Rhodobacter capsulatus SB 1003: one gene and its partners. The protein of the gene in region 3 interacts with the protein of the main gene of each other region in a pairwise test. Links are inferred from orthologs where the notes say so. Each region holds a gene or a part of one and is shown on either strand. Other genes may lie near its edges.

Region 1 (4,836 bases), 800 kb from region 3 along the record:
GACCGCAATCCCGCCCATGTGATAATGCGCGGCGGCGGCCACCGGGATCGGCTGCGAAACAGGGTCTATTCCAGCTGAAAAGCAGGCTTCGGCCACGGCGGGAAAGCGTTTCGGCAGCTCGGCCCCCAGCACTTGGCGCGTATCCAGAACCGGGTTCCGCCCCGCCTGTCGTTCCAGATAGACGGCGCGGGCAACGATGTCGCGCGGCGCCAGTTCGGCATCGGGATGGATCGCCCGCATGAAGCGTTCACCCCGGTCATTGAGCAGAACGGCGCCTTCACCGCGCAGGGCCTCGGTCGCCAAGGGGGCCGGGTCTTCGCCCGTCGCAATCGCCGTCGGGTGGAATTGCACGAATTCCGCATCGGCGATCTGCGCGCCCGCCCGGGCGGCCATGCCGATGACCTGACCGCGGATGCGCGGCGGGTTCGTCGTGACGGCAAAAAGCCCGCCCGAGCCGCCGCCCGCCAGCAGCACCGCAGGGGTTCGGATCAGCACACGGCCGGTCGAGGCGGCGGCGGATTCGACCCAAAGCCCGGTGACAGCACCGTTTTCGACCTCGAGCCGCGTCGCGATCACGCCCTCGATCACCTGAACGGAGGGGCAGGCCCGCACGGCGGAAATCAGCGTCTGCATGATCTCGTAGCCCGCCTGATCGCCCTTGACCCGCACGACACGGGGGCGGGAATGGGCGGCCTCGCGCGACATCACGTAATCGCCCTGCGCATCGCGGTCGAAAGGCGCCCCAAGCGCGGTCAGGTCAAGAATGCGGTCCCGGGCTTCCTGTGTCACCAGCCGGGCGATGGCCGCATCGACCGTGCCCGCGCCCGCGGTTTCGGTGTCCTTCGCGTGATCCTCGGCGCTGTCGGGCGGCGCCATCGCGGCAGCCACACCGCCCTGCGCCCAGGCCGAGGAAGCGCCTTCGCCCAAGGTTTCGGGCGAGATCACCAGAACCGGATGCGGCGCCAGTTTCAGCGCCGCGTAAAGCGCCCCCAGCCCCGCGCCGACAATGACGACGCGCGGCGTCTCGATCACGGACTCGGTCACCGGGCCAGCTTTCGCGACAGGTCGATCATGCGCTCGACCGCCAAACGCGCCTTGCCCGCGATGGCGGGATCCACGGTGACCTCTTCGGTGCCCGCATGCAGCGACCACAGGATCTTTTCCAGCGTGATCATCTTCATGTAGGGGCACATGTTGCAGGGCCCCAGAAATTCGACCGAGGGCAGGGCATCGGCGATGTTCGAGGCCATCGAACATTCGGTGACCAGCATCACCTGCGCCGGTTTTTCGCGCGTGACGAAATCGATCATCCCCGCGGTCGAGCCGGAGAAATCCGCCTCGGCCACCACATCGGGGGGGCATTCCGGATGGGCGATGATCTTCGTGCCGGGGTGATAGCTGCGGAAATCGCGCAGATCTTGCGGCGTGTATTGTTCATGCACGATGCAGGAGCCCGCCCACCAGACGACGTTTTTCTGCGGCACGGCTTTCGCCACATTCTGCGCCAGATACTGGTCGGGCGTCATGATGATCGTGGGTTCGGGCAGGGCTGCGACGATCTGCGCCGCATTGGCCGAGGTGCAGCAGATGTCCGAGGCTGCCTTGACCGCCGCCGTGGTGTTGACATAGCTGACCACCGGCGCCCCGGGATATTGCGCCCGCATCTGCGCGATCCCCTCGGGCGTGATGCTTTCGGCCAGCGAACAGCCCGCCTGCGCATCCGGGATCAGGACGCGCTTGGCCGGGTTCAGGATCTTTGACGTTTCCGCCATGAAATGCACGCCGCATTGCACGATCGTCTCGGCCTCGACCTTGGTCGCCTCGATCGCCAGCTGCAGGCTGTCACCCACGACATCGGCAACGCCATGGTAAATCTCCGGCGTCATGTAGTTATGCGCCAGGATCACCGCGTTCTTTTCGCGCTTGAGCCGGTTGATCGCGCGGATATAGGGCGCGTGGCGGGCGAAATCGGGCAGGGGGATCACCCGCCCCATGCGGGCGTGAACCTCGGCCATCTCCTCGGCCAGCGTCAGCGAGGGCGCCAGATCATAGGCCTCGGCCAGAGAAGCGCGCATCGTAGCGAAGTCCAGCATGGGCTCCCTCCCCAAAACTGCGAACGCCCTAAACTGCGAACGCGATGCATCTAATGGCTGCGGGGCGGGGATGGAATGGGAAAATTGCCGCAAGGCTGCGTTTTGTGAAATTTATGTGTCAGCTGCGCCGCTTCCAGATCGCACCCTCGCCCAGTTTCGCGACAAAGGCGGCATGGGCTTCGGCCTCGGCCTCGGTGAGGCGCGGGGGCAGGGGAACCGGACGCGGGCGGGGCCGCCATTCGGTGCTGGAAACCGCGGATTTGGCCTGAACAGGGTCGATATTCAGCCCGAAACCGGGCTGCCTGCCGCCGATCAGTTCCAGATAGACTTCGGCCAGAATCTCGGAATCGAGCAGGGCGCCGTGCAGGGTCCGGGCCGAATTGTCGATGCCGAAACGACGGCACAGCGCATCGAGCGTCGCGGGCGAGCCGGGAAATTTTCGCCGCGCCATCGCCAGCGTATCCAGCGCCCGATCCATGGGGAGCAGCGGTTTTTGCACCCAGCCCAGTTCGGCATTCAGGAATTTCATGTCAAAGGCGGCGTTGTGGATCACCAGCTTCGAGTCATCGCCGATGAAATCGAGGAAATCCTGGGCGATTGCCCCGAATTTCGGCTTGTCGCGCAGAAAATCATCGCCAAGCCCGTGCACGGCAAAGGCTTCCTGCGGCATCGCGCGTTCGGGGTTGATGTATTGATGATAGGTCCGCCCGGTGGGGACGTGGTTCATCAGCTCGACGGCGCCGATTTCGACGATGCGATGCCCTTCGGAGGGTTCAAATCCGGTGGTTTCGGTATCAAGGACGATCTCACGCATGGCGGCTCCGCAGGGTTGCGATCAGCTTTCGCACTTCGGCGCGGGTCTGTTCAAGGGTCAAGGTCTCGATCACATGATCGGCGCGACGGCGCTTTTCCGCGTCGGGCAGCTGGCGGGCCAGGATCATCTCCAGCTGGGTTTCGGTCATCTGGCCGCGGGCAAGGACGCGGGCGCGTTGCACATCGGGCGCGGCGGTGACGACAAGCACGGCGTCGCAATCCCTGTCGGCGCCGGTTTCATAAAGCAGCGGAATGTCGAGAAGGATCAGATCCGCCGTTTCATGCGCCAGCAAGAAGGCCTGCCGCGCGGCCTGCACCAGCGGGTGAACCACCGATTCCAGCCGGAACAGAGCCTGTTTGTCGGCTTGCAGCAGGGTCTTCAGTCGGTCGCGATCCACCGCGCCATCGCGGATCGCGTCGGGGAAGATCGCGGACAGGGGCGCGACCGCGGCGCCGCCCTTGGCGTAAAGCGCATGCACGGTGGCGTCGGCATCCCAGACCGGAATGCCTTCTTCGGCGAAAAGCCGCGCCGTCGTCGATTTTCCCATGCCGATCGAGCCGGTCAGACCGAGACGGAACGGGCCTTTCATGCCGCCAGAACCACGGCGCGCAATTCCGGGGTGACCTCGGGGCGGCGGCCGAACCAGCGTTCAAAGCCGGGGACGGCCTGATGCAGGAGCATGCCAAGGCCGTCGACGGTGACACAGCCGCGGGCGGCGGCGGCGGTCAGGAAATCGGTGCGCAGGGGGGTGTAGACGCAGTCGGTGACGACCGCGGTCGGGGAAAGCGCATCCAGCGTCAGGTCGAAGGCGGCCTTGCCGGCCATGCCGAGCGAAGAGGTGTTGACCACGGTTGCGGCGCCGTCGAAGATCATCCCGACCTTCTCCCAATCCTGAACCACGACGCGGGGGCCGAATTCGGCGCAAAGCACCTCGGCCCGGGTGCGGGTGCGGTTGGAAATGCGGATCCCCGGGCAACCGGCCTCGAGCAGGGCGACGACGATGGCGCGGGCGGCACCGCCTGCGCCGATGACGGCGGCGGGGCCAGCCTTGGCCTGCCAGCCCGGGGCGCCCTCGATCAGATTGGCGAGAAAGCCGATACCATCGGTGTTGTCGGCGTGAATGCGGCCGGTTTCATCGAAAACCAGCGTGTTGGCCGCGCCGATCCGGGCGGCGCGGTCGGAAACCACATCGGCCAGGGCCAGCGCGGTTTCCTTGTGCGGAATGGTGATGTTGCAGCCGACGAACCCGGCTTTGGGAAGCGTCCGCAGCACGGCTTCCAGATCGCCCTCGGCCACGTCCATCGGGATGTAATGGCCGCGGATTCCATAGGTTTTCAGCCAGTGCCCATGCAGCGCGGGCGAGCGGGAATGATGGATCGGATGGCCGATCACCCCAGCCAGGGGAATGCGGGTCATGTCGTCAGATCTCCTCGGGCGCGCAGCCAGTTCAGAACCTCGATCAGGGGCAGGCCCAGAACGGCAAAGTAATCGCCCTCGACGGCGGAAAACAAGCGCACGCCTTCCTCTTCAAGCTTGTAGCAGCCGACGGCGTGGCGGATCGACTCCCAGTTGCGGGCGGTATAATCGGCGATGAAGGTCTCGGAGAGCGGATGCATGGTCAGGCGCACTTCGGCCAGATGACGCCAGAGCGGACGGCCGTCCTGCACCACGACGAGCGCGGACAAAAGCCGATGCGTCCGCCCCGAGAGCGCCCGTAGCTGCGCCCTCGCCTGATCCGGGCTTTCGGGTTTTGCGAAGATTTCGCCTTGCAATTCAAGCACTTGATCTGCGCCGAAAACCAGCGCGCCGGGATGGCGGGCGGATTGCTTCATCGCTTTCGCCTCGGCCAGCTGATCGGCGACATCGCGGGGCTTGGCGCCCTCGAGATCAAGCGCCTGGCGGATCGCCTCTTCATCGATGCGGGCGGGG
Region 2 (9,746 bases), 550 kb from region 3 along the record:
CGATGTCGAGACAGGGGATCTCGGTGATGCCGTTGTCCAGAAGCGTCTTCACCGAACCGCCGACCAGTTGGCCGTCACGGTCGTATTCCGCCGTCAGCTCGTCGCCCGCTTCGATGTAGATGTAGCCGGTGCGCTCGTTGATGATGTCCTTGGCGCAGTAGCGGCCGAGGATGTGGTCGAACGGCAAGAGCAGTTCGGTCACCTTGGCTTCATCAAGCCATTTCTTCACCATCCGCGGCGTGACCTTTTCGCCCGCCTTCAGGATCACTTCGCCCGAAGCGGCGTCGATCAGGTCATAGGTCGGACGGGTGCCGCGCACCCGCTCGGGGAAGAATTTCGACACCCAGCCGCGTTTGCCCTCGGCGCGGAAGGTGACGGTGTTGTAATAGGCATCCATGATGCCTTCCTGATCGAGGCCGAGCGCATAAAGCAGCGTCGTCACCGGCAGCTTGCGGCGACGGTCGATGCGCGCGAACACCAGATCCTTGGCGTCGAATTCGAAATCCAGCCACGAGCCGCGATAGGGAATGATCCGGCAGGCGAACAGAAGCTTGCCCGAGGAATGGGTCTTGCCGCGGTCATGGTCGAAGAACACACCGGGCGAGCGGTGCATCTGCGACACGATCACGCGTTCGGTGCCGTTGACGATGAAGGTCCCGTTCGGCGTCATCAGGGGCATGTCGCCCATGTAGACGTCCTGTTCCTTGATGTCCTTGACCGACCGCGCCCCGGTGGTTTCATCGACATCGAACACGATCAGACGCAGCGTCACCTTGAGCGGCGCCGAATAGGTCAGGTCGCGGCTCATGCATTCGTCGACGTCGTATTTCGGCTTTTCGAGCTCGTATTTCACGAATTCGAGGATCGCGTTGTCATTGAAGTCCTTGATCGGGAAGACCGACTGGAAGACGCCCTGAATGCCCTCGCCGTCCAGCGGCCGATCGGCATCGCCCGAGCGCAGGAACAGGTCGTAGGAGGCCTTCTGAACCTCGATGAGGTTCGGCATTTCCAGAACTTCGCGGATTTTGCCGTAGTAGCGGCGGATACGCTTCTGACCAACGTAAGCTTGAGCCATGCTCGTCGTGACCTTTCGTCTCTTCGCGGGTGTGCATCGTCGGGGCCCGATGCACGCCGCTTGCGAATGGGAGGCGGTTCCATACCTGCCTTCCGTCCCACCGGAAGGCTCCCGAACCGACCCTGCCTTGGGAAAGGGTTTCGCAAAACCCCTTGCCGAGACGGGCATGGCTGGGCTCGGGGAAACCCCGAACCCAGCCTGAAGTCATCTGGTCGGATGCAACAGCACCCTGCCCGATTACTTGAGCTCGACCTTGGCGCCAGCCGCTTCGAGCTTTTTCTTGATGTCTTCGGCTTCGGCTTTCGCCGCAGCTTCTTTGACTTTGCCGCCGGCCTCGACGAGGTCTTTGGCTTCTTTCAGGCCCAGGCCGGTGATGGCGCGGACTTCTTTGATCACGTTGATCTTGTTCGCACCGGCGTCGACGAGGACGACGTCGAACTCGGTTTTTTCTTCCGCGGCTTCAGCCGGGCCAGCAGCCGGGCCAGCCATGACGACGGCGCCACCGGCGGCCGGTTCGATGCCATACTCGTCCTTGAGGATGGTTTTCAGTTCTTGGGCCTGCAGCAGCGTCAGGTTGACGATTTGCTCGGCAAGGGCTTTAAGATCGGCCATTTTTCCGTTCCATTCTGATATAGGGTTGATCCGACGTCGAGGTCTCCCGACGAAGGCAAGATGTTGCGTCAGGCGGCTTCCCGCTCCTCAAGAGTCTTGAGGATGCCCGCGATGTTCGAAGCAGGCGCGCCAATGGCACCGGCGATGTTCGAAGCAGGCGCCCCGATGCACGACGCGATCTGAGCGATGAGCTCTTCGCGCGACGGCATGGCGGCGACGGCTTTGACACCGGCCTTGTCCAGAGCGTCCTTGCCCATGGCCCCGCCAAGAATGTCGAACTTGTCGTTCGTCTTGGCATAGGCTTCCGCGACCTTGGCCGCAGCCACCGGGTCCTCGGAATAGGCAAGAACGGTCATCCCCGTCAGAAGTTTGGCCATGCTTTCGCAGGGCTTGCCTTCCAGGGCGATCTTGGCGAGCGTGTTCTTGGCAACGCGCACGGACCCACCCACGTCACGCATTTTCGCGCGCAGGTCCTGCATCTGAGCAACCGTCATGCCTTCGTAGCGGGCAACCACCACGACGCCAGAGCTTTCGAAGATCTGGCCGAGTTCCTCGACCACTTTCTCTTTTTGGGCTCTATCCACGGTTACACTCCAAGTGTGGGGGTTTCCCCCCGGCTCTGTTTCCTACGGGCGCATGCCCGCAGGTCGGGTCCGATCGGTTCCCGAGAGATCGCCCGAGGCAGCAGCCCCGGAAATTCTCGTTCCCCATCTCGGGAAGGACTTACGGGGGAGACCCCCACCCTCCGTCTCGGACAGGACGGGGCTTTTGCAAGCCCCGTCATTCGCCGGTTTCCCGGCAAATTCTCAGCGGGCCGCGGCCGAGGTCAGATCGACCGTCACGCCCGGACCCATGGTCGAGGACAGCGACACCTTTTTCAGATAGGTGCCCTTGGCGCCCGCCGGTTTGGCTTTCGACACCGCGTCGACAAAGGCACGGACGTTGTCCGCCAGCTTGTCCTCGGCGAACGAGACCTTGCCGATGCCGCCGTGGATCACGCCGGCCTTTTCGACCTTGAACTGCACTTCGCCGCCCTTGGCCGCTTCGATCGCCGTTTTCACGTCCATCGTCACGGTGCCGACTTTCGGGTTCGGCATCAGGTTGCGCGGCCCGAGGATTTTCCCCAGACGGCCGACGAGCGGCATCATGTCCGGGGTGGCGATGCAGCGATCGAAATCGATCTTGCCCTGCTGGATGGTTTCCATCAGGTCTTCCGCACCGACGATGTCGGCCCCGGCGGCTTTCGCCTCGTCAGCCTTGGCGCCGCGCGCGAAAACGGCGACGCGGACGGTCTTGCCCGTGCCGTGCGGCAGCTGCACCACGCCGCGGACCATCTGGTCGGCGTGACGCGGGTCGACGCCCAGGTTCATCGCGATTTCAAGCGTTTCGTCGAACTTGGCCGAAGCCGCCGACTTGATCAGCTTGACGGCCTCTTCAACCGAAAGGTTGGCCTTGCCTTCGAAAGCGGTCCGCGCAGCGGCCGAACGTTTACCGATCTTGGCCATGGCTTACCCCTTCACGTCGATGCCGACGGACTTCGCCGAGCCGAGGATGATGTTGATGGCGCCCTGAATGTCGTTGGCGTTCAGGTCTTTCATCTTGGCTTCGGCAATCGCCTTCACCTGCGCGGCGGTCACGGTGCCCGCGACGACATGGCCCGGCTTGACCGACCCTTTCGGACGGTTGCGCTTGCCCACCGGCTTCAGGCCGGCCGCTTTCTTCAGCATGAACGAAGCCGGAGCGGTCTTCGTTTCAAAGGTGAAGCTCTTGTCGGCGTAATAGGTGATGATGCACGGAACCGGCGATTCCGGCTCCAGTTCCTGCGTGCGGGCGTTGAACGCCTTGCAGAATTCCATGATGTTGATCCCGCGCTGACCCAGCGCCGGACCGATCGGCGGGGAGGGAGTGGCTTTCCCCGCCTTCACTTGCAGCTTCAGCTGCCCGATGACTTTCTTGGCCATGTGGCCCTCTCCTTTTCACTGCCGCCCCACCATGGGGCGAAGTTTAGTGGTCAGGCGGTCGCCCGCCTCCCACGCATCCCCTCAGGCGGTTTTCGACACCTGAGTGAATTCCAGCTCGACCGGCGTCGGCCGACCAAAGATCGACACCGTGACCTTGAGGCGGCCCGCGGCGTCGTCCACTTCCTCGACCATGCCCGAGAAGCCCTCGAACGGGCCGTCGGTCACGGAAACATTCTCGCCGATCTCGAAGCGAATCAGGTTGCGCGGCGCGACGACTTCGCCGGTCGGGCCCTGACGGTTCAGGATCGTGTTCACCTCGCTGTCCCGCATCGGCGTCGGCTTGCCCTGCGGACCCAGGAAGCCGGTGACGCGGTTGATCGAGGTGATCGCGTGATAGCCGCGGTCGGTCATGTCCATGCGCACCAGCACGTAGCCGGGCATGAAACGCCGCTCCGACGTGACCTTCTTGCCGCGGCGGATCTCGATCACTTCTTCGGTGGGAACCAGAACTTCCTCGATCTCGTCCCCCAGGCCCTTGTCGATCACGGCCTGTTTGATCTGCTCGGCCACCTTCTTCTCGAAGTTCGAGAGAACGGAAACCGAATACCACCGCTTCGCCATCAACCTGCCTCTTTCCCCCCGGCGGCGAGCGCCGAAAATTTTGTCTGATCAACGGTCTTGCCGTTGCTCACTCAACAAAGAACGGCGCGCATCATTCGAATCGATGCACGCCGGTTCTTGAGTGTCGTGCCCGTTTAGCCTTGCCCGCCCCGTATTTCAAGGGCTTCGATGGCCTCAGATGAACATTGCCTTGATCCCGAGGTTGATCACCCAATCCACGAGGGAAAAGAAGATCGCCGCCACCATCGCCATGGTCAGCACCATGACGGTGGTCAAAACGACCTCGCGCCGGGTCGGCCAGGTGATCTTGCCAACTTCCGAGCGCACCTGGCTCAGGAACTGGATCGGGTTTGCCATGCTGCTTCCTCTCATGCGACGGCGCCGGGATACGCGCAGATGCGGCAGAATTCAAGCGCGTTGCGCGGTTCCGCCCGACACCGAAACGAACCCGCAGCCTGCGGCGTGATCCGATTTCAGCAAGTGAAGGATGGCAGGAGTTGGGGGACTCGAACCCACGACCCTCGGTTTTGGAGACCGATGCTCTACCAACTGAGCTAAACTCCTGTGCCTGCCGCGTCACTACATATCTTGTGCGGGGCCGTCAAGCGGGTGCCGGCGATCTGCGCACAGTTCCCGCGGTCCAATTCGACGCAGCCCCGCGGGCGGCGCCGCAACTCCTGCTTCCCAAAAGCGCGTTTTTCCTGTAAGGGCGCACAATCTGCGACGTGAGCCCAATCCCCCCGGGCGCATGCGAAGGATTGGGGGGCGGCGGCAATGGGGCCGCCATATGCCGGGAGACATGGGAAGGTCCCATGCGTGCTCCCAGACAGGAAACGCTGATGTTCAACGTTACGAAAAAATCGATCCAGTGGGGCGGCGAAACGCTGACGCTGGAAACGGGCAAGGTTGCCCGTCAGGCCGACGGCTCGGTCATCGCCACTCTGGGCGAAACCTCGGTCATGGCCAACGTCACCTTCGCCAAAGAGGCGAAGCCGGGGCAGGATTTCTTCCCGCTGACCGTGCATTATCAGGAAAAATACTACGCCGCCGGCAAGATCCCCGGCGGGTTCTTCAAACGCGAGGCGCGTCCTTCGGAAAAGGAAACGCTGGTCTCGCGTCTGATCGACCGTCCCTGCCGTCCGCTCTTCGTCCCGGGCTTCAAGAACGAAGTGCTGGTGATGGCCACCGTTCTGTCCTGCGATCTGGTGAACGATCCCGACATCGTCGCGATGATCGCCGCCTCGGCCGCGCTGACGATCTCGGGCGTGCCCTTCATGGGCCCGATCGGCGCCGCGCGCGTGGGCTTTGCCCATGGCGCCTATGTGCTGAACCCGGCCATGGACGACATGACCAAGCTGCGCGACAACCCCGAGCAGCGTCTGGATCTGGTCATCGCGGGCACGAAAGACGCCGTGATGATGGTCGAATCCGAAGCCTATGAGCTGACCGAAGACGAGATGCTCGGCGCGGTCAAGTTCGGCCACGAACAGATGCAGCCGGTGATCGATCTGATCATCGCGCTGGCCGAAGATGCCGCGAAAGAGCCCTTCCATTTCGATCCGCCGGATTACTCGGCGCTGCTCGACCGGGTGAAAGCCGCGGGCGAGGCCGAAATGCGCGCCGCCTTCGCGCTGCGCGACAAGCAGGAACGCTCGAACGCGATCTCGGCCACGGTCGATCTGATCAAGTCGAAGCTTTCGGAAGAAGATCTGGCCGACATCAACCTCGGCTCGGCGATCAAGGCGCTGGAATCGGGCATCCTGCGCGGCGACATCATCAACGGTGGCGCCCGCATCGACGGCCGCGACAACAAGACCGTCCGTCCGATCGTGGCGGAAGTCGGCATCCTGCCGCGCACCCATGGCTCGGCGCTGTTCACCCGCGGCGAAACCCAGGGTCTGGTCGTGACCACGCTCGGCACCGGCGATGACGAACAGATCATCGACGCGCTGAACGGCAACTTCCGCTCCAACTTCCTGCTGCATTACAACTTCCCGCCCTATTCGGTCGGCGAAGTGGGTCGCGTCGGCAGCCCCGGCCGCCGCGAGATCGGCCACGGCAAGCTGGCCTGGCGCGCGCTGCAGGCGGTGCTTCCGGCGCCGACCGACTTCCCCTACACGATCCGCGTCGTCTCCGAGATCACCGAATCGAACGGCTCGTCCTCGATGGCGTCGGTCTGCGGCGGCTCGCTCTCGATGATGGACGCCGGTGTGCCGCTGAAAGCCCCGGTGGCCGGTGTGGCCATGGGTCTGATCCTGGAAAGTGACGGCCGCTGGGCGGTTCTGACCGACATCCTCGGTGACGAAGACCACCTGGGCGACATGGACTTCAAGGTGGCGGGGACCGAAAACGGCATCACCTCGCTGCAGATGGACATCAAGGTCGCGGGCATCACCCCCGAGATCATGCAGCAGGCGCTGGCGCAGGCGAAAGACGGCCGGATGCACATCCTGGGCGAGATGTCGAAGGCCCTCTCGGCCGGTCGTCAGGAATTCTCGGCCCATGCGCCGCGGATCGAGACGATGCAGATCCCGACCGACAAGATCCGCGAAGTGATCGGCTCGGGCGGCAAGGTGATCCGCGAGATCGTCGAGGTCTCGGGCGCCAAGGTCGACATCAACGACGACGGCGTGATCAAGATCGCCTCGGCCAATGCCGAAGCCATCAAGAAGGCCTATGACATGATCTATTCGATCGTGGCCGAGCCGGAAGAGGGCAAGATCTACCGCGGCAAGGTGGTGAAGCTGGTCGATTTCGGCGCCTTCGTGAACTTCTTCGGCAAGCGCGACGGTCTGGTCCATGTCTCGCAAATCGCGGGCAAGCGTCTGAACCACCCGAACGAGGCGCTGAAGGAAGGTCAGGAAGTCTGGGTCAAGCTGCTGGGCTTCGACGATCGCGGCAAGGTGCGCCTTGGCATGAAGATGGTCGATCAGGAGACCGGCGCGGAACTGCCGCCGGAAACCAAGGCCAAGGACGAACAGCCCGAGGGCTGATCGTATCACGGAAACGGCAAAGCCCCCGCAACCGCGGGGGCTTTTGCTTTTCGGCCCCTTGGCCGGGGGCTTAACGCCCGTAGACGGTATGGCGGGCCAGATCGCGGGCATTGTGGCGCGACAGGCCAAGGTCGAACCAGTCGGCATCGGTCATGCGGTCGAATTCGGCCATCAGCGCGACATAGGCACGGTGTTGCGCCCGGGCCTGACGCAGCTGCGCCACGGCGCGGGCAAGGACATCAAGCAGGGCAAGCGGGCGGGGCTGGGACAGCGCAGAAGCGAGGGGCATCTTTTCGTCTTTCGGAACCGGCAGGACCATCCCGCCGTTACCGATAACCTGCGCCTGATGCTGCATTTGCACAATCCGGGGATTGGGCAATGCCGCGATGCCGAAACTGCATGACTGGTAAGATTTGGTTACCACCTGCCGGAAATAATTTGATCAAATTTTCCGGCAGGTGGCTTGTCACGCCGCCCCGCCCCTGTCACGCTGGCCCGGACAAGGGAGACTGCCATGATCGAGAAACGCCACTTCTACATCGACGGGACATGGGTCGGCCCGCATCAGCCGCGCGACCATGCCGTGATCGACCCCTCCACCGAAGAGCCCTGCGCGGTGATCTCGCTCGGCGACCGGGCGGATACGGATGCGGCGGTGGCCGCCGCCCTGCGCGCGGGGCCCGGCTGGGCCGCGACGCCGCCCGCCGCGCGTCTGGCGACGGTCGAACGCCTGCTGGCGATCTATCAATCCCGCGCCGAGGAGATGGCGCAGGCGATGAGCCTCGAGATGGGCGCACCGATCGATTTCGCCCGCGACAGCCAGGTGGGCGCAGGCATCTGGCACATTTCGAATTTCATCCGGGCGGCGAAAGACTTCGAATGGCTGCATCCGCTCGGCGACGGCACGCCGGGGGCGATGATCGCCTATGAGCCCGTCGGCGTCGTCGGTCTGATCACGCCCTGGAACTGGCCGATGAATCAGGTGACGCTGAAGGTCGTTCCGGCGCTGCTCGCCGGTTGCACGATGGTTCTGAAACCATCGGAAGAGGCGCCGCTCTCCTCGCTGCTCTTTGCGGAATTCGTGCACGCGGCGGGGGTGCCCGCGGGCGTCTTCAACCTGGTGAACGGCGACGGCGCGGGCGTGGGCACGCAGCTTTCGACGCATCCGGATGTGGAAATGATCTCCTTCACCGGCTCGACCCGGGCGGGCAAGGCGATCAGTCAAGCCGCTGCAGCGACGCTGAAACGGGTCTGTCTGGAACTGGGCGGCAAGGGGGCGAATCTGGTCTTTGCCGATGCCGACGACACCGCCATCGCCCGCGGCGTGCGGCATTGCATGAACAACTCCGGCCAAAGCTGCAACGCGCCGACGCGGATGCTGGTCGAACGCCCGCTTTACGACCGCGCCGTGCAGATCGCCGCCGAGGTCGCCGCCGCGATCAAGGTCGCCCCGGCGCAGGCCCCCGGCCGCCACATCGGCCCGGTGGTGAACGCGGCGCAATTCGACAAGATCCAGTCCCTGATCGAAACCGGGATCAAGGAAGGCGCCCGTCTGGTCGCGGGCGGCCTTGGCCGCCCCGAGGGGCTGAACAAGGGCTTCTTCATCCGCCCGACGGTCTTTGCCGATGTCACGCCCGAAATGACCGTGATGCGCGAGGAAATCTTCGGCCCGGTGCTTTCGATCATGCCCTTCGACACCGAGGAAGAGGCCGTCGCCATCGCCAATGCCACGCCCTATGGCCTGACCAATTACGTGCAGTCGCAAGACAGCGCCCGGCGCAACCGGCTGGCACGGCTGCTGCGCTCGGGCATGGTCGAGATGAACGGCCAAAGCCGCGGCGCCGGGGCGCCTTTCGGGGGCGTCCGCGCCTCGGGCCGCGCCCGCGAGGGCGGCCGCTGGGGCATCGAGGAATTCTGCGAGGTGAAATCGATCTCGGGCTGGGCGGACTGAGCCCCCCCGAACCGGCCCCTTTCATCTTGCCGCAAATACCTCGGGGGTGCGGCGGCAGCGCCCCCGCGGGCGGCGCAGCAGACAAGGGCACCCCCCAAAAGCAAAACGCCTGCCCCGGGGGGCAGGCGTTCCGTTTTCCGAAACCCGAAAGGGATCAGCGGCGCAGGCCGAGACGCTCGATCAGCGACTGGTAGCGGGCCACGTCCTTTTTCTTCAGATAGTCGAGCAGCTTGCGGCGCTGGGCCACCATCATCAGCAGGCCCCGACGCGAATGGTTGTCTTTCTTGTGGGCCTTGAAGTGCTCGGTCAGCGTGGCGATGCGCGAGCTGAGGATCGCCACCTGAACTTCCGGCGAGCCGGTGTCGCCTTCCTTGGTGGCAAATTCTTTCATCAGACGGGTTTTGGTCTCGACGGTGATCGACATCGGGGTCTCCTGTGCAAAGGGTGATGGCGCAAGCCGGGATGTCGTCCAGCAGGGCCCGTGGAGTCTCCGCCGAATCCGGCGGATGGCGGCGTTTAGCGGAAAAGCGGGG
Region 3 (10,938 bases):
CGCCGTTTCGAGGCGGGCGAGGCGCCGTTGCATCTGGTCGATCGCACCCGCGGCTATTGAGGCCGAAAGCGGGGATCAGAGCTTCGGCGCGTTCACACCAAGCTGCGCGCACAGCGCGGCGAAGGGCGCTTCCAGCCCGGTCCAATCGGCCGCGCGCGCCGCAAAAAGCGTCGCCTGGCTTTGGTGGATCAGCCCGTCCGACAGGATCTTCAGGTGGTTGGCGCGCAGCGTTTCCCCCGAAGAGGTGATATCGGCCACGGCCTCGGCGGTGAGGTTCTTCACCGTCCCCTCGGTCGCGCCCTGACTGTCGACCGATTGCCAGTCCGCCACCCCCTCGCGCGCCAGAAACTCGCGCAGCAGGCGATGATATTTCGTCGCGATCCGCAGCCGCTGACCATGCGCGGCGCGGAAGGCATGCGCCACCGCATCAAGGTCTTCGAGCGTGTCGACATCGGCCCAACAGGCGGGCACGGCGATGATCAGATCGGCATGACCAAAGCCCATCGGCGCCAGATCGGCGACCTGGGTTTCCCAATCGGCCAGTTTCTCGCGCACGAGGTCCGAACCGGTGACGCCCAGATGGATGCGCCCCGCGGCCAGCTCGCGCGGGATTTCGCCCGCCGAAAGCAGAACAAGTTCAACAGCTTCCGCGCCTTCGACCGCGCCCGCATATTCGCGGTCCGACCCGGTCCGTTTGAGCGTGAGACCGCGCGCCGCGAACCAGTCGAAGCATTGCTCCATCAGCCGCCCCTTGGAGGGCACGCCCAGTTTGATCGCGCTCATGCCAGCCCCCCGAGGTCTGCGACAAGGCCCGGGCGGATCACGCCGCCCACCGCCGGGATCTCGCGCCCGCCGCCCAGAACCCGGGTCAGCGCGTCATAGCGCCCGCCCGAGGCGATGGGCGGAAAGCCCGGATCGGCGGTCTCGAAGCTGAAGACGAAGCCGTCGTAATATTCCATCGTGGTCCGGCCGTGGCTCGCCTCGAAGGCAAGCGCCGTCAGGTCGATGCCGCGCGCGTCAAGCGCCGCCAGCCGCCGTTCGAGCCGCGCAATCGCCGGGGCCAGCGCGGCGATGCCAAGGTCGTTCAACTGCGCCGGCGCCCGGTCGGCGGTGCAGCGCAGCGCGAAAAGCGCATCAAGCCGCGCCACATCCTCGGCGGCAATCGGCGCGGTCTCGGCATCGGCCTGCAGCACCGCGATGCGGGCGGCCATTTCCTCGGGCGCGCGCAGGCCGATCCAGGGCGCGTCAGAGGTCGCGCCCGAAAGCAACTCGGCGCGGCTTTCGGGCACCGGCACCAGCCCGGCATAGCGCTCCATCAGCCGATGAAAGCGCTTCGGGCGCCAGATGTGCCGGGCGAGCGCGGCCTTGCGCGCAGGCAGGGTGTCGAGCCCCTCGACCGCCGCGCGCAACAGGCCGATATCGCCAATGGTCGCAGAAAGGTCGAGCGGTTTCAGCAGCTTGGCGAAAAGCGCGAAAACCTCGGCATCGGCGGCTTCGGGGTCTTCGCGGTCAAAGATTTCATAGCCCGCCTGAAAATATTCGGCCACGCGGGCACTGCCGCGATGATCCTGCTTGCGAAAGACCTCGCCCATATAGGCGTAACGGGCGGGTTCCGCCCCCTCGGCCATGTGGGCCTGCACCACGGGCACGGTGAAATCGGGACGCGCCATCATCTCGCCGCGCAGGGGGTCTGCGGTGACATAGGCGCGGGCGCGGATATCCTCGCCATAAAGGTCAAGCAGCGCCTCGGCCGGTTGCAGGATGTCGGGGGTGACTTCGACGGCCCCGGCGGCTTCGAAAGCGGCCAGAAGCCGTTGCCCGATGGATCGCGCCTCGGCCTTGGATGCCATCACTTCACCCCGTAGCGCGCAAGAACCTCTTGCACTTTTGCAACCATTTCCCCGGTCGGAATCTCGAATTGAGCCGGTTGCGCTTTCCATTCTTCAACACTGGCGGAAGCCGCGATCTTCGCGCCCAGGATCAGGTCCTTGATCTGCACGACGCCGCGGGCAGCCTCGTCGGCGCCCTGGATGATCGCCACCGGGCTTTCGCGCTTGTCGGCATATTTGAGCTGGTTGCCGAAGTTTTTCGGGTTGCCCAGATAGACCTCGGCGCGGATGCCCGCCCGGCGCAGCGTCGCGGCCATGGCGAGATAGTCGCCCATCCGGTCGCGGTCCATCACGGTCACGACAACCGGGCCCTGCGCCGCGCCGCCGATCCGTCCCTTGGCGCGCAAAGCGGCCAGAAGCCGGTCGACGCCGATCGAAACGCCGGTCGCGGGCACTTCCTGCCCGGTGAAGCGCTTCACCAGATCGTCGTACCGCCCGCCCCCCGCGACCGAGCCGAAGCTGCGCTTGCGGCCCTTTTCATCCAGGATTTCAAAGGTCAGTTCAGCCTCGAACACCGGCCCGGTGTAATAGCCAAGCCCGCGCACGACCGAGGGGTCGATCACGATACGGTCCGGGCCATAGCCTTGACCGTCCAGAATTTGCGCAATGAATTCAAGCTCATCAACGCCTGCCGCGCCCAGCGCCGAACCCGAAACCAGCTCGCGCAGACGCGCGGCCGTCGCGGCGCCGGTGTCGCGCTTGGCCTCCATGAAGCCCATCACCACATCGGCCTGCGCGTCCGAAAGCCCCGCGCCCTTGGTGAAATCGCCCGACTCGTCCAGCCGCCCCTTGCCCATCAGCGCGCGCACGCCCGCCTCGCCGAACTTGTCGAACTTGTCGATAGCGCGCAGCACGATGCCGCGTTCCTCGGCGAAGCGATCCGGGTCGGAGGGGTCCAGCACCCCCGCCACTTCCATCACGCCGTTCAGCACCTTGCGGTTGTTGACCCGCACGACGTAATCGCCGCGATCGATGCCCACCGCTTCCAAAGCGTCAGAAAGCATGCCGCAGATCTCGGCATCGGCGGCAACCGAGGCCGCCCCCACCGTATCCGCATCGCATTGATAGAATTGACGAAACCGCCCCGGGCCGGGCTTCTCATTCCGCCAGACCGGGCCCATCGTGTAGCGCCGATAGGGGCTGGGCAGGTCGTTGCGGAACTGCGCCGCGACGCGGGCCAGGGGCGCCGTCATGTCATAGCGCAAAGCCAGCCAATCGCCGCCCTCGTCCTGCCAGGCAAAGACGCCTTCGTTCGGGCGGTCGACATCGGGCAGGAACTTGCCCAGAGCCTCGACCGTTTCCACGGCCGAGGTTTCCAGCGGATCGAAGCCATGCGCGCGGTAAACCTCGGCGATGGTCGACAGCATCGCGGCCCTCTCGGTCACCTCGGCGCCGAAATAGTCGCGGAACCCCTTGGGCGTCTCGGCCTTCGGACGGCGCGGTTTCTTCTCGCTGGACATGGTCTTGCACCCGATCGTTTCTCGGGCGAGGGTGTAGCGGATGGGGGCCACCCCGGCAAGCACGAGAGGGCAAATGAGCGACAGGATCGAGCGCGCCGAGGAAGAACTGGCGCATCTGCGCAAGACCGTGGACGAGCTGAGCGACGTTCTGGCGGCGCAGGGGCGCGACATCGAGCGGATGTCGCGGCTTTTGGGCATGCTGGTCGAGCGCGAGGCCGAGCGCGAATTTGCCGCAGGCGGGGCGATTCCCCTGGCCGATCAAAAGCCGCCGCATTGGTAGGCGGGCTCAGACTTCCTCCACCTGCACCACGCCGCGCAGGCTGCGCAAAGCGCCCTTGACCTGCGGGTTCACCGGCAGCTCACGTCCGGCGGTGATCTGATAGCGACGGCGCTTTTCCGGGTCAAAGACGGAAAAGGTCACTTGTCCGCGCGATTTCACCCGTCCTTCCGCGGCAATACGTTCGAAAAGTGCAGCCACCGAGGAGACCGCCTCGGGCGTTTCCAGATGGATCAGCAGCCCCGATCCGGCCCCGGCGTCGCTCGCCACGGTGTCGATCGGCGCCGCGGTCTGGCACAGCATCTTCACCGTCTCGCCCTCGACATCGACCTTGACCGTCAGCACCACCGCCTGCCCCGGCTCCAGATGCGCGCGGCAGGCTTCGAGCGTGTCGGAAAAAACCGTGACCTCGTAAGGGCCGGTGGGGTCCGAAAGCGACACGAAGGCAAAGCGGTTGCCCTTGGCCGATTTGCGTTCCGACCGCGCCGCGACCTGGCCCGCGATCTTGCCGATGAAAGGCCCCTGCCCCAGCGCCTTGGCCGTGACATCGGCCAGGGTCAGCACCTTTTTGCGTTTCAAAGCAGGCAGATAGTCATCAAGCGGATGGCCCGAAAGATAAAAGCCGATGGCCTTGTGCTCTTCGGCCAGACGTTCGCCCGGCAGCCAGTCGTCGGTATCGGCCAGCCGCGGCGGCGGCAGATCGTCGCCCGCCTCGCCAAACAGCGACACCTGCGCCGAGGATTTCGCCTCGGCCACCGCCGCCGACCAGGCCATCAGCGATTCGAGGCTTTCGAACACGCGTTTGCGGTTCGGATCAAGCTTGTCGAAAGCCCCGGCCCGCGCCAGCATCTCCAAGGGCCGCTTGCCGATCCGTTTCAGATCGCAGCGCCGCGCGAACTCGACCAGATCGCGGAAGGGCTTGTCCTCGCGGGCTTTTTCGATCAGCCGCATGGCCTCGACGCCGACATTCTTCAAGGCGCCGAGCGCATAGATCAGCTTCTGATCCACGACGTCAAAGGTGGCGAGCGAGCGGTTCACGCAGGGTGGCACCACCTCGATCCCCAGCCCCCGCCGCGCCTCGGCGGTGTAGATCGCCAGCTTGTCGGTCAGATGGATATCGCAGTTCATCACCCCGGCCATGAATTCGACGGGGTGGTTCGCCTTCAGCCAGGCGGTCTGATAGGACACGATCGCATAGGCGGCGGCGTGCGACTTGTTGAAGCCGTAGTTCGCGAATTTCTCCAGCAGGTCAAAGACTTCACCCGCCTTTTTCGCGTCGATGTTGTGCGTGGCCTTGGCGCCCTCGATGAATTTCGGACGCTCCTTTGCCATTTCCTCGGCGATTTTCTTCCCCATCGCCCGGCGCAAAAGGTCGGCGCCGCCAAGGCTGTAGCCCGCCATGACCTGCGCGATCTGCATCACCTGTTCCTGATAGACGATGATGCCCTGCGTTTCCTTCAGGATCGGGTCGATGGTCGGATGCAGCGATTCCAGCGGCCGCAGCCCGTGTTTCACCTCGCAATAGGTCGGAATGTTCTCCATCGGGCCGGGACGATAGAGCGCCACCAGCGCCACGATATCCTCGATGCAGGTCGGTTTCATCCGCCGCAGCGCATCCATCATGCCGGTGGATTCGACCTGGAACACCGCGACCGTTTTGGCCGCCGCGTAAAGTTCATAGGTCTTGGCATCGTCGATCGGGATCAGGTTGATCTCGTTCGCGGCCCCCTCGGCGGGCGTATAAAGCGTTTCGCCCAAAGGGTTTACATGCAGCGGGCGGCCGGATTTGAGGATCAGGTTGACGGCGTTCTGAATCACCGTCAGCGTCTTCAGCCCCAGAAAGTCGAACTTCACCAGCCCCGCCTGTTCGACCCATTTCATGTTGAACTGGGTCGCGGGCATGTCCGAGCGCGGGTCCTGATAAAGCGGCACCAGCGCATCGAGCGGCCGGTCGCCGATCACCACCCCCGCCGCGTGGGTCGAGGCGTTGCGCAACAGCCCCTCGATCGCCTGGGCATAGTTCAGAAGCCGCGCCACCACCTCTTCGGATTTCGCCGCCTCGCGCAGGCGCGGCTCGTCCGCCAGCGCCTTTTCGATCGAGACCGGCTTCACCCCCTCGACCGGGATCATTTTCGACAATTTGTCGACATGTCCGTAAGACATCTGCAAGACCCGGCCGACGTCGCGGACCGCGGCCTTGGACAAAAGCGCACCGAAGGTGATGATCTGCCCGACCTTGTCGCGGCCATATTTGCCCTGCACATATTTGATCACCTCCTCGCGGCGATCCATGCAGAAGTCGATGTCGAAGTCGGGCATCGAGACCCGCTCGGGGTTCAGAAAGCGCTCGAACAGCAAGCTGTAGCGCAACGGGTCAAGGTCGGTGATCGTCAGCGCGTAAGCCACCAGCGACCCCGCCCCGGACCCCCGCCCCGGACCGACCGGAATCCCCTGCGACTTGCCCCATTTGATGAAGTCGGCCACGATCAGGAAGTAGCCGGGAAAGCCCATCTGTTCGATGATGCCAAGTTCGAATTTCAATCTTTCTTCGTATTCGGCAACCGGCACCGCATGCGGTATCACGGCCAGCCTTGCGCGCAGTCCCTCCCAGGCCTGACGGCGGAGTTCCTCCACCTCGTCATCGGCGAACCGCGGCAGGATCGGCTTGCGCTTGAACGCGGCAAAGGCGCAGCGCTTGGCGATTTCAACCGTGTTTTCAAGCGCCTCGGGCAGATCGGCAAACAAGGCCGCCATCTCGGCCTCGGTCTTGAGATAATGCTGCGGCGTCAGGCGGCGGCGCGGCTCGATCTGATCGACATAGGCGCCCTCGGCGATGCAGATCATCGCATCATGCGCCTCGTACATGTCGGATTTTGGAAAGTAGACGTCATTCGTCGCCACCAGCGGCAGGCCGAGGTCATAGGCCATTTCGACAAAGGGCCGCTCGGTCATCCGCTCGCCCTCGGTCAGCTGCCCGCCCTCGCCCGGATGGCGCTGCAGCTCGACGTAAAGCCGGGTCGGGTAACAGGCCGCCAGCCGCTCCATCAACAGCCGCGCCTTGCCCGCCTGAGAGTGCTGCAAAAGCTTGCCCACCGGCCCCTCGGCCCCGCCGCTCAAGCAGATCAGCCCCTCGGCATGGGCCTCCAGATCCTCAAGCGTCACCTGCGGCAGCTGCCCGCCCTTGTCGACGTAAAGGCAGGAGGAAAGCTTCATCAGATTCATGTAGCCCGCCTCGTTCTGGGCAAGCAGCACGACCGGCGCGGGCAGGCGCGGCTTCTCGCCGGGGGCCGCGACCTCATAGGCGACCGAAACCTGGCAGCCGACGATCGGTTGCAACCCAGCCCCTTGCGCCAGAACGGAAAATTCCAGCGCCGCGAACATCGCATTGGTGTCGGTCACGGCGATGGCGGGCATGTTCATCGCGTCGCAGAGCTTGATCAGCTTCTTCACCGGAACCGCGCCCTCAAGCAGCGAATATTCGGTGTGCACGCGCAGGTGGATGAATCGGGGATCACTCATTGCCGCAGACTACGGGCAGCAACGGGGCGGGGCAAGCCGCCCAATAATTGACCATGCGGTGCATTTTCACGCGGCCGCGGGCCGAAATCCTTGCCAGCGCCAAAGCCTTGCGCAAAGCTGGATCAGGGAGAGCCCCCCGCTCTACGCCGCATCGGGCGGGGGAGGCCGGAAACCGGTATCGCGGCGGAAGACGCCATGGAAATTGCGTTTCTTCTCAATGGAGAAACCCGGCGGGTGCGGATCGAGGATCCGACCCAAAGCCTGCTGGACTGGCTGCGCGCCGAGGGGCTGACCGGCACCAAGGAGGGCTGCAACGAGGGCGATTGCGGCGCCTGCACGGTGATGATCCGCGACGCGGCGGGCAGCCGCGCGGTCAATGCCTGCCTGATGATGCTGCCGCAGATCGCAGGCAAGGCGCTGCGCACCATCGAAGGGATCGCGGCGCCCGATGGCCGCCTGCATCCGGTGCAACAGGCGATGATCGACCATCACGGCAGCCAATGCGGCTTTTGCACCCCGGGCTTCATCGTTTCGATGGCCGCGGCGCATGACCGGGACCGCAAGGATTACGACGACCTTCTGGCGGGCAACCTCTGCCGCTGCACCGGCTACGCGCCGATCCTGCGTGCAGCCGAAGCCGCGGCCGGGGAACCGCCCGCCGATTGGCTGCAAGCCGATGCCGCTTTCACCTTGGCGCAACTATCCTCGGGGGTGCGGGGACAGACGGCCCCCGCCTTCCTGCCCGAAACCAGCGATGCGCTGGCCGATTGGTATCTTGCCCATCCCGAAGCCACGCTGATCGCAGGGGGCACCGATGTCAGCCTCTGGGTGACGAAAGCGCTGCGCGACCTGCCCGAGGTGGCGTTTCTGAGCCATTGCAAGGACTTGGCGCAGATCCGGGAAACCCCGGACGGATACGGGATCGGCGCCGGGGTCACCATCGCGGCCCTGCGCGCCTTCGCCGAGGGGCCGCATCCGGCTTTGGCCGGTCTCTTGCGCCGCTTCGCCTCGGAACAGGTGCGGCAGGTGGCGACAATCGGCGGCAATATCGCCAATGGCTCGCCCATCGGAGACGGGCCGCCGGCGCTGATCGCGATGGGAGCAAGCCTGACCCTGCGCCGCGGTCAGGAGCGCCGCAGGATGCCGCTGGAGGATTTCTTCCTCGAGTATCGCAAGCAGGACCGGCGTCCGGGCGAATTCGTCGAAAGCGTCACCCTGCCGAAATCGGCACCGGGGCTGCGCTGCTACAAATTGTCGAAAAGGTTCGATCAGGACATTTCCGCGGTCTGCGGATGCCTCAATCTGACCCTGAAAGGTTCGAAAATTGAAACTGCGCGGATCGCCTTTGGCGGCATGGCCGGGGTGCCGAAACGCGCCGCCGCCTTCGAAGCGGCGCTGATCGGGCAGGATTTCCGCGAAGACACGATTGCCGCCGCGCTGCCGCTGCTCGCGCAGGATTTCACGCCGCTGTCCGACATGCGCGCCTCGGCCGCTTACCGGATGAATGCGGCGCAGGCGATGGCCCTGCGCTATGTGCGTGAGCTTTCCGGCGAGGCCGTCGCGGTGCTGGAGGTGATGCCATGAGCGTCGGCAAACCGCTGCCGCATGACTCGGCGCGGGCACATGTGACCGGGCAGGCGCGGTATCTGGACGACCTGCCCTGCCCCGCCAACACGCTGCATCTGGCCTTTGGCCTGTCGACCGAGGCCTCGGCCGCGATCACCGGGCTGGATCTGGAGCCGGTGCGGGAAAGCCCGGGCGTGATCGCGGTCTTCACCGCGGCCGACCTGCCGCATGACAACGACGCTTCGCCCGCGCCCAGCCCGGAGCCCGTTCTGGCCACGGGCGAGGTGCATTTCGTCGGCCAGCCGATCTTTCTGGTCGCCGCCACCAGCCATCGCGCGGCGCGGATCGCGGCCCGGAAGGCGCGCATCACCTATGCGCCGCGCCCGGCCATTCTGACGCTGGATCAGGCGCTTGCCGCCGACAGCCGGTTCGAGGGCGGGCCGGTGATCTGGGCGCGCGGCGATGTCGAAACCGCCCTGGCGGGCGCCGCGCATCTGGCCGAAGGCTGCTTCGAAATCGGCGGGCAGGAGCATTTTTACCTGGAGGGTCAGGCGGCTTTGGCGCTACCGGCCGAGGGCGGCGTGGTGATCCATTGTTCCAGCCAGCATCCCTCCGAGATCCAGCACAAGGTCGCCCATGCTTTGGGTCTGGCCTTTCACGATGTGCGGGTCGAGATGCGGCGGATGGGCGGCGGCTTTGGCGGCAAGGAAAGTCAGGGCAATCATCTGGCCATTGCCTGCGCGGTGGCGGCGCGGGCGACCGGGCGGCCCTGCAAGATGCGCTACGACCGCGACGATGACATGGTGATCACCGGCAAGCGGCATGATTTCCGCATCCGCTACCGGATCGGCGCCGATGCTTCGGGCAAGCTGCTGGGGGCGGATTTCGTGCATCTGGCGCGCTGCGGCTGGTCGGCGGATCTGAGCTTGCCGGTCTGCGACCGCGCCATGCTGCATGCCGATGGCAGCTATTTCGTCCCCGCCCTGCGCATCGAAAGCCACCGGTTGCGGACGAACACGCAATCGAACACCGCCTTTCGCGGCTTTGGCGGCCCGCAGGGCGCGTTGGGAATGGAACGCGCGATCGAGCATCTGGCGCGGGGGATGGGCCGGGATCCGGCCGAATTGCGGGCGTTGAATTTTTATGACCCGCCGGAGAGGGGGCTGTCTGCCCCCCCGAGCCCCCCCGAGCCTATTGCCACCAAGAAGACGCAGACCACGCATTACGGTCAGGAGGTGGCGGATTGCGTGCTGGGCGAGCTGGTCACGCGCTTGCAGAAATCTGCGAATTTCACGACGCGCAGGGCCGAAATTGCCGCATGGAATAGCACAAATCGAACCTTGGCGCGGGGCATTGCGCTTTCACCGGTGAAGTTCGGGATCTCCTTCACGCTGACCCATCTCAATCAGGCGGGCGCGCTGGTGCAGATCTATACCGACGGTTCGGTGGCGCTCAACCATGGCGGCACCGAGATGGGTCAGGGGCTGCATGCGAAGATGGTGCAGGTCGCGGCGGCGGTGCTGGGGATTGACCCGGTGCAGGTGCGCATCACCGCGACCGATACTTCGAAAGTGCCCAACACCTCGGCCACCGCGGCCTCTTCGGGGGCCGACATGAACGGGATGGCGGTGAAGGACGCCTGCGAGACGCTGCGCGGGCGGCTGGCCGGTTTTGTCGCCGCGCGCGAGGGCTGTGCCGCGCGGGACGTGATCTTCGACGCCGGTCAGGTGCAGGCGTCGGGCAAGTCCTGGCGCTTTGCCGAGATCGTCGCGGCGGCCTATATGGCGCGGATTTCCCTTTCCGCGACAGGGTTTTATGCGACGCCCAAGCTGTCCTGGGACCGGCTGCGCGGTCAGGGGCGGCCGTTTTTGTATTTCGCCTATGGCGCCGCGATCACCGAGGTGGTGATCGACCGGCTGACCGGCGAAAACCGTATCCTGCGCACCGATATCCTGCATGATGCCGGGGCCAGCCTGAACCCGGCGCTGGATATCGGCCAGATCGAGGGCGCCTATGTGCAGGGCGCGGGCTGGCTGACCACCGAGGAACTGGTCTGGGATCACTGCGGGCGGCTGATGACGCACGCGCCCTCGACCTACAAGATCCCGGCCTTTTCCGACCGCCCGCGCATCTTCAACGTCGCGCTGTGGGACCAGCCGAACCGCGAGGAGACGATCTTTCGCTCGAAGGCCGTGGGCGAGCCGCCCTTCCTTTTGGGGATTTCGGC

What was found.
Region 1: the proteins of dnaE (region 3) and dnaQ interact in binary tests that used the Escherichia coli proteins (3 or more experiments, as listed by UniProt). The link is inferred for Rhodobacter capsulatus SB 1003 from one-to-one orthologs.
Region 2: the proteins of dnaE (region 3) and rplL interact in binary tests that used the Escherichia coli proteins (3 or more experiments, as listed by UniProt). The link is inferred for Rhodobacter capsulatus SB 1003 from one-to-one orthologs.

The regions. Positions count from the first base shown.
Region 1 is NC_014034.1:77,067-81,902, reverse strand. Bases 1,060-4,059 are described here. They hold dnaQ (DNA polymerase III subunit epsilon), read right to left. Parts: upstream 2,908-4,059; coding sequence 2,212-2,907; downstream 1,060-2,211. Other genes in these bases: RCAP_RS00340 (shikimate dehydrogenase), read right to left, coding at 3,493-4,059; coaE (dephospho-CoA kinase), read right to left, coding at 2,900-3,496; nadA (quinolinate synthase NadA), read right to left, coding at 1,060-2,093. Outside these bases: RCAP_RS00360 (L-aspartate oxidase), read right to left, coding at 1-1,044; more of nadA, read right to left, coding at 1,041-1,059; more of RCAP_RS00340, read right to left, coding at 4,060-4,323; RCAP_RS00335 (Maf family protein), read right to left, coding at 4,320-4,836. UniProt on the Escherichia coli protein: DNA polymerase III is a complex, multichain enzyme responsible for most of the replicative synthesis in bacteria. The epsilon subunit contain the editing function and is a proofreading 3'-5' exonuclease.
Region 2 is NC_014034.1:317,994-327,739, reverse strand. What follows is about bases 1-2,832. They hold rplL (50S ribosomal protein L7/L12), read right to left. Parts: upstream 1,688-2,832; coding sequence 1,313-1,687; downstream 1-1,312. Other genes in these bases: rplA (50S ribosomal protein L1), read right to left, coding at 2,494-2,832; rplJ (50S ribosomal protein L10), read right to left, coding at 1,756-2,271; rpoB (DNA-directed RNA polymerase subunit beta), read right to left, coding at 1-1,075. Also shown: more of rplA, read right to left, coding at 2,833-3,192; rplK (50S ribosomal protein L11), read right to left, coding at 3,196-3,648; transcription termination/antitermination protein NusG, read right to left, coding at 3,730-4,269; preprotein translocase subunit SecE, read right to left, coding at 4,444-4,626; pnp (polyribonucleotide nucleotidyltransferase), read left to right, coding at 5,109-7,262; RCAP_RS01455 (hypothetical protein), read right to left, coding at 7,333-7,551; RCAP_RS01450 (aldehyde dehydrogenase family protein), read left to right, coding at 7,777-9,213; rpsO (30S ribosomal protein S15), read right to left, coding at 9,368-9,637. UniProt on the Escherichia coli protein: The binding site for several of the GTPase factors involved in protein synthesis (IF-2, EF-Tu, EF-G and RF3). Is thus essential for accurate translation.
Region 3 is NC_014034.1:869,452-880,389, reverse strand. The notes cover bases 3,436-7,459. They hold dnaE (DNA polymerase III subunit alpha), read right to left. Parts: upstream 7,146-7,459; coding sequence 3,636-7,145; downstream 3,436-3,635. Other genes in these bases: xdhA (xanthine dehydrogenase small subunit), read left to right, coding at 7,341-7,459; RCAP_RS03980 (SlyX family protein), read left to right, coding at 3,436-3,629. Outside these bases: RCAP_RS04000 (2-hydroxyacid dehydrogenase), read left to right, coding at 1-60; hisG (ATP phosphoribosyltransferase), read right to left, coding at 76-783; RCAP_RS03990 (ATP phosphoribosyltransferase regulatory subunit), read right to left, coding at 780-1,850; hisS (histidine--tRNA ligase), read right to left, coding at 1,850-3,349; more of RCAP_RS03980, read left to right, coding at 3,423-3,435; more of xdhA, read left to right, coding at 7,460-8,729; xdhB (xanthine dehydrogenase molybdopterin binding subunit), read left to right, coding at 8,726-10,938. UniProt on the Escherichia coli protein: DNA polymerase III is a complex, multichain enzyme responsible for most of the replicative synthesis in bacteria. This DNA polymerase also exhibits 3' to 5' exonuclease activity. The alpha chain is the DNA polymerase catalytic subunit.